Regions from separate parts of the Paenibacillus sp. LjRoot153 genome, predicted to be linked through region 1. Evidence: predicted binding sites of a transcription regulator. Region 1 holds the regulator's gene; the other holds the start of a gene.
What was found. The regulator NrdR, encoded in region 1, represses ribonucleotide reductase genes. The targets are predictions, from matches to a motif close to AACACNATATATNGTGTT.
Positions count from the first base shown of each region.

Region 2: a site for NrdR is predicted at 1,685-1,702, ahead of nrdI (class Ib ribonucleoside-diphosphate reductase assembly flavoprotein NrdI). Genes of this name have one in related genera too.

Region 1 is NZ_CAXUQH020000001.1:5,916,014-5,920,441, reverse strand. Features, by position in the region: gene ACSQ8P_RS25655 (MntP/YtaF family protein) at 1-535, shown strand, start outside; gene coaE (dephospho-CoA kinase) at 571-1,167, shown strand; gene ACSQ8P_RS25645 (lytic transglycosylase domain-containing protein) at 1,164-1,745, shown strand; gene ACSQ8P_RS25640 (alpha/beta-type small acid-soluble spore protein) at 1,850-2,059, opposite strand; gene nrdR (transcriptional regulator NrdR) at 2,171-2,650, shown strand; gene ACSQ8P_RS25630 (hypothetical protein) at 3,039-3,200, opposite strand; cyclic di-GMP riboswitch class I at 3,270-3,368, opposite strand; gene ACSQ8P_RS25625 (hypothetical protein) at 3,453-3,626, shown strand; gene htpG (molecular chaperone HtpG) at 3,681-4,428, opposite strand, start outside.
Region 2 is NZ_CAXUQH020000001.1:6,504,260-6,508,687, reverse strand. Features, by position in the region: gene mug (G/U mismatch-specific DNA glycosylase) at 1-225, shown strand, start outside; gene serC (3-phosphoserine/phosphohydroxythreonine transaminase) at 296-1,384, shown strand; gene nrdI (class Ib ribonucleoside-diphosphate reductase assembly flavoprotein NrdI) at 1,975-2,334, shown strand; gene nrdE (class 1b ribonucleoside-diphosphate reductase subunit alpha) at 2,321-4,405, shown strand; gene nrdF (class 1b ribonucleoside-diphosphate reductase subunit beta) at 4,427-4,428, shown strand, end outside.

The sequences.
Region 1 (4,428 bases):
TATTGGGGCGATCATCTTAATCGGTATTGGCGTGTGGGCTCTTATTCAAATGAGACAAGGACAGAAAAACCAAACGCAACAAGAGCAAACAGCTGCTACGGCAGATCAAGCGATGGTTAGCAGCATGCCTTATGGAGAGATTCGCAACTCTGGTTACGTGGAGCCGGTGACGTTTGATACGTTACAGCGGACCAAAGAGATTCTCAGTATTGAGCTGAAACGTTTTGGGCTAGTGATTCAAATTTTACGAACGCCTTCCATAGCGGATGTAGATAAATCAGGCAATATTTCAGCCTCTGAGGCTACGTTACTCGGCTTAGCGCTATCTTTGGATGCCTTCGGAGCGGGAATCGGTGCTGCGCTTATTGGCTTTGTGCCGTTATTAACGGCTTCAGTCATTTCAATTTCAAGCGGCTCCTTACTTGCAGTCGGCTTGCGGATTGGTTTCCGATATGCAGAAATGAACTGGATGAAGAAGCTGTCTATTCTCCCAGGCTGTGTACTTATTGTCATGGGACTTTTGAAAATGCTATAGTTCACTAACAATGAACCTTTAGGAGAGAATCGCTTATGAATATCGGCTTAACTGGAGGTATTGCTTGTGGAAAAAGTACGGTTAGCCGCATGCTCGTTAGCCGTGGCGCACTTTTAATCGACGCCGATCAGATCGCTCGTGATGTCGTCGAGCCTGGCAGCCCTGTTCTCGAACAGGTTGCTGCGCATTTTGGACAAGCTGTGATTGGACCCGATGGATCTCTGCAACGTAAGAAGCTTGGTGAAATTATCTTTGGATCGCCTGAAGCTAGAAAGCAGCTAGATGGCTTGTTGCATCCCCCTATTCGGGCAAAGATGCGTGAACAAATGACTTTGTATGAACGGGACTTCCCCACCAAGCTGGTGGTGGTCGATGTTCCTTTACTCATAGAATCGAATCTGGTCTCGATGTTTGAGGAGATCATGGTTGTTTATATTCCGCGTCACTTGCAATTGGAGCGCTTGATGCAGCGAGATGGCTTGTCAGCCGAGAATGCTCAGCTTCGACTTGATGCACAGATGTCGATTGAGGAGAAACGAAAGCTAGCCGATATCGTGATTGATAATAGCGGAACTTGGGAAGAAACCAACATGAGGGTGGAGCTGTTCTGGGTAGGGAAGGGATTGGCATGACGTTCTTTCGGAAAAAACGAATGTTTGCTCTTCTGCTTATCGCATTTGTCATGATTCTCTTCATGAATAGCGCAATTATAGGTAGAAAGCTATATCCGATCTACTTTCAGCAGGAGATTAAGCAAAGCGCGGCGAAACACAATATAGACCCGTTTCTAATTGCAGCCATTATTCGCGTCGAAACGAATTATAAATATCATTTAGAATCAAGCAAAGGGGCATTAGGGCTCATGCAGCTTATGCCTGATACCGCTGATTGGATTGTTGAATCCTCGAATTTAGGGCCTCATACACAAGAAGATTTGCTTCGAGTCGATATTAATATTTATTTAGGGTCATGGTATCTGAATTGGTTGATCAAGCATTATAATGGGAATTTGGTCTACGCCATAGCAGCGTATAATGCAGGTCAAGGTAATGTGAATAAGTGGAAAAACAATAACGTTTGGGATGGTTCCGAAGACAACATTCGTGATATTCCATTCGGTGAAACCCGTCATTATGTACAGCGCGTTCTTTATTACTATGAGAAGTATACGAAGCTTTACACGGAGCAATGGCAGGGTTCTGATGCTTAGGTTAGCTAGCTACACAAAACAAAGAAGCATTGGACTAGCTCCTAGTGGAACGTAAAGTCCAATACTTCCTGTTTTGCAGAGTCAAAAGCGTGTATTATTCAAGATTACTTGAATTGACCTGCTAGAGATTGTTCTGCGATTTGCACCAGGCGACGAGTAATGCTACCACCAATAGAGCCAGTGTCACGAGAAGTCATGTTGCCATAGTAGCCATCTTGTGGGATAGCAATACCTAGCTCCTGAGCTACCTCGTACTTCAACTGATCCAAGGCTGCATTAGCTTGTGGAACGACTAAAGTGTTGCTTGAGCTCATGTCTGTTCACCTCCTTGTCGGTTGGTAAATCTATTGTGTGCAGAACTCCAAGCTTCAAGACATGTAACATATGGTAATGATATTTCCAAGAGAGAAAGGAGATGAAAGCGAATGAAATGCCCGTTCTGTGACCATTCTGGTACGAAAGTGCTTGATTCCAGGTCTGCCAATGAGAATAAATCCATCCGTCGGCGCCGTGAATGCGAGAAATGCGCGAGAAGATTCACGACCTTTGAAATGGTAGAAGAAACACCTCTAATTGTGATTAAAAAAGATGGAAGTCGGGAAGAATTTAGTCGTGAGAAAATATTACGGGGCTTAATTCGTGCTTGTGAAAAAAGACCGGTTTCCATGGAGCGGCTAGAGATGCTCGTCTCCGAAGTCGAAATGCAGCTTCGTACGACGGCACATGCTGAAGTCGATAGCCTTAACATTGGTGAAATTGTGATGGAGCAATTGTACCCCGTCGATGAAGTGGCCTACATTCGCTTCGCCTCTGTATATAGGCAGTTCAAAGACATTAACATGTTTTTGAAGGAGTTAACGCAAATATTGGGAAAGCATGACGTCGGGCTACTCCGAGATAAATAAGTAGCGCAGCTCTAAGTAAAAGCCGCGTCGTCTCATGAATGGTTTCATGAGACGACGCGGCTTTACTTATTTTTTAGCTAATTCATATGAATAGTTGTTGTGACTACCAAATTGTTCGTTGTTGAGGTGGAGGGGGCCTATTCTAGTATTTGTTATATGTTATGTTAGAAACAGCTAGTTTGCTTGGGGAAATCAGAGGTGACACGAATTGATCTGTTTTTTTTCGAAATGTGACAAAAAATAAATAAAAGACAGCGGCAAGTGCGCTGTCTTTTGTTGTTTCAAAAGAGAAAAGTCAATTACGACGCGCCCTCATGAGCTTTTGAAAAAAAAAAATTCTGTTGACATCAACCGACTGTATTTTTGAGAGCGATAAGGCATAATTCGATTATTGAGTGCGTTTGTCCAGTTCACTTCGAAGAAAGTGAATAAATCGGATGGCTTCATCAGAGGTTAATAGGTTGCCGCTAAATGAAAAGGAGAACATGTCCAAAATATCATCATCAGGTAGATGCAAGTTATCGATTAAATGCTTTACGTCTAAGCTCATATTGCCGTCAATTACCATTTTATTATTGATGTTGATTCCTCCTTTGTAGAACTGCCATTATCGGATGGAGGCGGTAGCTGGCTGACATATTGGACAGTAGACATAATTGCCAATTTAGTCCCTTTAGCTTTGCGTCACCACTTTTCAGCGGTTTTGCCCTTATCATACCGATAACGTCTTATATGAAAACTATATCACAGGTTAGGTTTAACGTGCTATTAATTACATTAATTCGAAGGATGGTTGAAGAATATGTCCGTCAATAGCCCAAAATCCAGTAAAATTATTCATGAATTGGATATTGTTAAGGTAGCGGAGGCGCTTGGTCTAGATCAAGCACGTTTACTCGCTTATGTCTATGATCGATTAGAAGCTATTCACGCCTATGTGCTAGATGAGCCAGCAGCTGCTTCGGATCCTTCTTAACCGTAAATAAAAAAGCACCGCAACAAGAAAGTTGCAGTGCCTGAATGCATGGAATTAAACCATGATTTTACAAATATCGTTCGTGAATTCAACTGGATCTTGCAGCGGCAGACCTTCGATAAGAAGAGCTTGATTGTACAATAGCGCTGTGTACAGGTTCAATTTCTCTTTATCCTTCTCAAAAGCATCCTTCAAGGAAGCGAACACGTCATGATTAACGTTGATCTCTAATACTTTCTCTGCCTTAACGTTCGGGTTGTTCGGCATTGCGTTCAAGATTTTTTCCATTTCGATGGTGACATCGCCATCTGTGGATAAGCATACTGGATGCTTTCTCAGGCGTTTGGAAGCTTTTACGCTTGTTACTTTGCCAGCCAATAAGCCATTCATGTAGTCGAATAGATCTTGATTTTCTTTTTTATCAGACTCAGAATCGTTTTGGTTATCTTCTACATCAATACCAAGATCCCCGCTTGACACCGATCTGAATTCCTTCTCTTTGTAGGTCATAATCATTTTGATTGCGAACTCATCAATATCATCTGTGAAGTATAGAATTTCGTACCCTTTATCGGTCACAAGCTCCGTTTGCGGAAGCTTATCGATTCTTTCCATCGACTCACCGGAAGCATAGTAAATGTACTTCTGATCTTCTGGCATTCTCGCTACATACTCGTCCAACGTGACAAGTTTTTTCTCCTTGGAGGAGGAGAACATCAATAGATCTTGTAGAAGCTCTTTATGCGTGCCGTAGTCGCTGTAAACACCGAATTTAAGCTGTCTGCCGAAGGACTTGTAGAAT
Region 2 (4,428 bases), 590 kb from region 1:
AAAATTGAGAGCTATCGACCAAAGGTCGTTTGTTTCGTGGGGAAGGGTGTCTACGAGCAGTATAGCTGCCGCAGAGGCATCTCCTGGGGAAGTCAACCGCATCCGATTGTAGAAGGCGTTATTGATTATGTGTGTCCGTCTTCTAGCGGACTTGTGCGTATGAAGCTGGAAGATATGGTAGCGATTTATCGAGGAATTCTGACAAGTCTTGTAGAGCCTGTTTGAGGTTTTACTTGATGCTTGCACAGAATATTGCTATCATAGCCATAATACAAAAGCAAAGGTGTGGTCACTCATGGGAAACAGGGCCTATAACTTTAACGCAGGGCCTGCGGCTTTACCTCTCGAAGTACTTCAGAGAGCACAAGAAGAGTTTGTTGATTTTAAAGGCATTGGCATGTCCATCATGGAAATTTCTCACCGTAGTTCGGAATATGAGCAAGTGCACAATGAAACACAAGCGTTATTGAAGCGTATTTTTGGTATTCCGGACGGGTACCAAATTCTCTTCTTGACAGGTGGAGCAAGCTCTCAGTTCTCCATGATCCCTATGAATTTCTTGAAGCCAGGCAAGGTTGGCAGCTATGTGCTGACAGGCGCTTGGGCCGAGAAGGCTGTGCAAGAAGCAGCACTATTCGGAGAAGTTTCTCTTGCAGCTAGTTCGAAAGAACAGAAATTTATGAAAATTCCTGCATTGAGTGACATTAACCTAGATCCGAATTCAGCTTACCTGCACATCACGTCCAATGAGACGATTGAAGGTGCACAATTCCAAAGCTTTCCGGAAACAGGCAACATTCCTTTGATCGGTGACATGTCTAGTGATATCTTGAGCCGCCCAGTCGACGTTTCGAAGTTCAGCATGATCTATGCGGGAGCACAGAAGAACCTTGGACCATCTGGTGTGACAGTTGCGATTATTAAAGACGATTTACTAACTGATTTGCCAAAAACAATCCCAACCATGATGCGTTATGAAACGCATAGCAAAAACAATTCCTTGTACAATACACCGCCGGCCTATTCCATTTATATGGTGAATCTCGTATTGAAATGGATTGAGGAGCAAGGTGGATTAACCGTTATTGAGAAAAATAATATCGAAAAGTCAGGCCTTATTTATAGCGCAATCGATAGCAGCAATGGCTTCTACCGTGGACCAGTGGATCTAGGAAGCCGTTCTACGATGAACATTACGTTCCGCTTGCAAGATGAAGAGCTGGAGAAGAAGTTCATTAAGGAAACCGAGCAGCAAGGGTTCGTTGGATTGAAAGGTCATCGCAGTGTCGGTGGTTTACGTGCTTCCACGTATAACGCAGTACCTTATGCATCATGTAAAGCACTCGCTGATTTCATGACGGATTTCCAACAACGCAACAGCTAGAAAATGATTTAAGCTATTCATGGCACCCTCGTGTGCGCGTGAATAGCTTTTTTTGTCTTGAGGCATGTAGTTTCGACCGAAGGGTTTGGAAGCCTGTAGAGGCTCTCTGAGCAGGTTTAAAGACGGCAACTGGAAGGAGAGTTGGAACTAGATCTAGTAGAGGATAATCGTCCTAGTCATTTCGACATATCCGAAAAAATCAAGTAAAATATGAAAATATTTTTTCTAAACCCATCGAGCCACGCCCCGTCTAGGATTAGGTGTTTTCTAAAAGTAAATAGGCCGTTTTGCTCGTTGACAAACACAATATATTGATATAAATTTGAATCTATCAACTAGATGTCGTGATAAAAAGCGCATTGCGAGATTGCTAGCGGAAGGCTCATATCGAGTCGGAAATCAAGTGAAACCGCAGGTTTCAAGCTTTTTTGACCGTTAACGGAGTCGTTAAGAAATGCAGATTCTGTCGATTCATGAGTAGTTAAACTCGCGAATGACAGACGATAGAATTGGAATCTTTACTACATATAGGTTGCTCGCAAGTGATGGCACAAGATAGAGAGAATTGAAAATGATAGGAGACGGAAGCTATGTTGATTGCTTACGATTCGAAGACTGGAAATGTTCGCCGTTTTATTGCGAAGCTCCAGATGCCCGCGGTTCAAATAGAGGAAGCGATGACAATGGACGAGCCATTCGTACTCGTGACGTATACAACTGGCTTTGGACAAATTCCTCCCAAGGTAGCTTCTTTCCTAGAAAGCAATTCCTCTCGTCTTCAAGGCGTTGCAGCAAGCGGTAATCGCAACTGGGGAGACGGCTTCGCCAAAAGCGCAGATACGATCTCAGCACTTTATGATGTTCCCGTATTAACCAAATTTGAATTATCCGGTACTAAAAATGATGTAGAACGATTTGTTCAGGGGGTACAAGCAATTGCGGCACATTGAACTTAATAATGAATTAATGCAACGCGGTACGGATGGTTTTTTCCAATTAGAGAAGGATAAAGAAGCTGTTAAGGTGTTCATACAAGAAGTCCACAGCCGAAGCCTCACATTCCCCGATACCTCTTCGAAGGTTCGTTATATGATCGACAATAACTTCTACGAGAACGTTTATGACAAATACACCGAAGATGAAGTTAACAGCGTGTATCAAGTGGCACACGACAATCAATTCGAGTTCGCATCATATATGGCAGCTTCGAAATTTTATACAGATTACGCTTTGCGCAGTGATGATAAGACGTTATATCTGGAGCATTTCCCTGATCGCGTAGCGATCGTAGCCCTGTACTTGGGTCGCGGAAACGCAGAGACAGCACGAGTGCTGGCCCTATCCATGATGGAGCAGCGCTTGCAGCCAGCGACACCTACGTTCTTGAACGCAGGCAAGAGCCGTCGCGGTGAATTGGTGTCTTGTTTCTTATTAGAAATGGATGATTCCTTAAATTCCATCAACTATGTATTAGCAACATGTATGCAGTTGTCCAAAATTGGCGGCGGTGTAGCCGTGAACTTATCAAAGCTTCGTGGGCGCGGTGAAACGATTAAAGGCGTTGAGGGTGCGGCGAAAGGTATTATTCCTGTACTTAAGCTAATGGAGGATGCGTTCTCCTATGCGGATCAAATGGGTCAACGCAAGGGCTCAGGTGCGGCGTATTACAACATTTTCGGCTGGGACGTTATGGAGTTCCTAGATAGTAAGAAAATTAATGCGGATGAGAAATCCCGTTTGAAAACACTCTCCATCGGACTTATTGTACCGAATAAGTTTTATAAGTTGGCGGAGGAGAACAAGCCTCTACATATTTTCGCTCCTTACACCGTTCTGCAAGCTTATGGCAAGCATATGGATGATCTGGATATGGATGAAATGTATGATGAACTTCTAGCGAACCCTAAAGTTAAGAAGAAAGCAATCATGAATGCACGTGATATGCTGACCAAAATTGCGACAACTCAACTGGAATCCGGTTATCCATATATGATGAATCGTACGAATGCGAATAAGGATCATGCCCTGAAGGGGATTGGGACGATCAAGATGTCCAATCTTTGTACAGAGATTTTCCAATTGCAAGAAACGTCCGAAATCAATGATTACGGTCAAGAAGACACCATTCTTCGCGATATCAGCTGTAATCTTGCTTCGATGAATATTGCCAATGTGATGGATCGTAAGAAGCTGCGCGAAACCGTGCACGAAGGCATGATTGCCCTAACTTCTGTGAGTGATATGACGACGATCCACAATGCGCCAGGTGTTGCCAAAGCGAATCGTGAACTGCATTCTGTTGGTCTTGGTGTTATGAATTTGCACGGCTATTTGTCCAAGAACAAAATTGCTTACGAGAGTGCTGAAGCAAAGGATTTCGTTCGCACCTTCTTTGCAGCGATGAATTTCTATTCCATTGAAAAAAGTATGGAGATTGCCAAAGAATCCGGCCAAACTTTCGAAGGCTTTGAGCTATCGGAATATGCGAATGGGAACTATTTTACCCGTTATACAGAAATAGATTACCGTCCGCTGTCGGATAAAGTGAAAGCTTTATTCGAAGGTATGCCGATTCCGTCGCCTAGCGATTGGAAAGCGTTGCAAGCTGACGTTCAGAAGCACGGTCTGTATCACGCTTACCGTTTGGCTGTAGCGCCAACACAAAGTATCTCGTATATCCAAAATTCAACATCCAGCGTTATGCCAATTGTTGAACCAATTGAGACACGTACGTATGCGAACTCGACAACGTATTATCCGATGCCATTCATGGCACGTGACAATTTCTTCTACTATAAATCCGCTTATCAAATGGATCAATTCAAGATTCTTGACCTCATCTCGGAGATTCAAACGCATGTGGATCAAGGGATCTCGACCATTTTACACGTAAACAGTGATGTTTCAACAAGACAACTTGCTAGATTATACCTGTATGCGGCACACAAAGGACTTAAATCGCTCTACTACACACGAACCAATCAGCTATCCGTTGAGGAATGTGTAAGCTGCTCGGTATAATTAGGAAGGGGACTACCATTCAT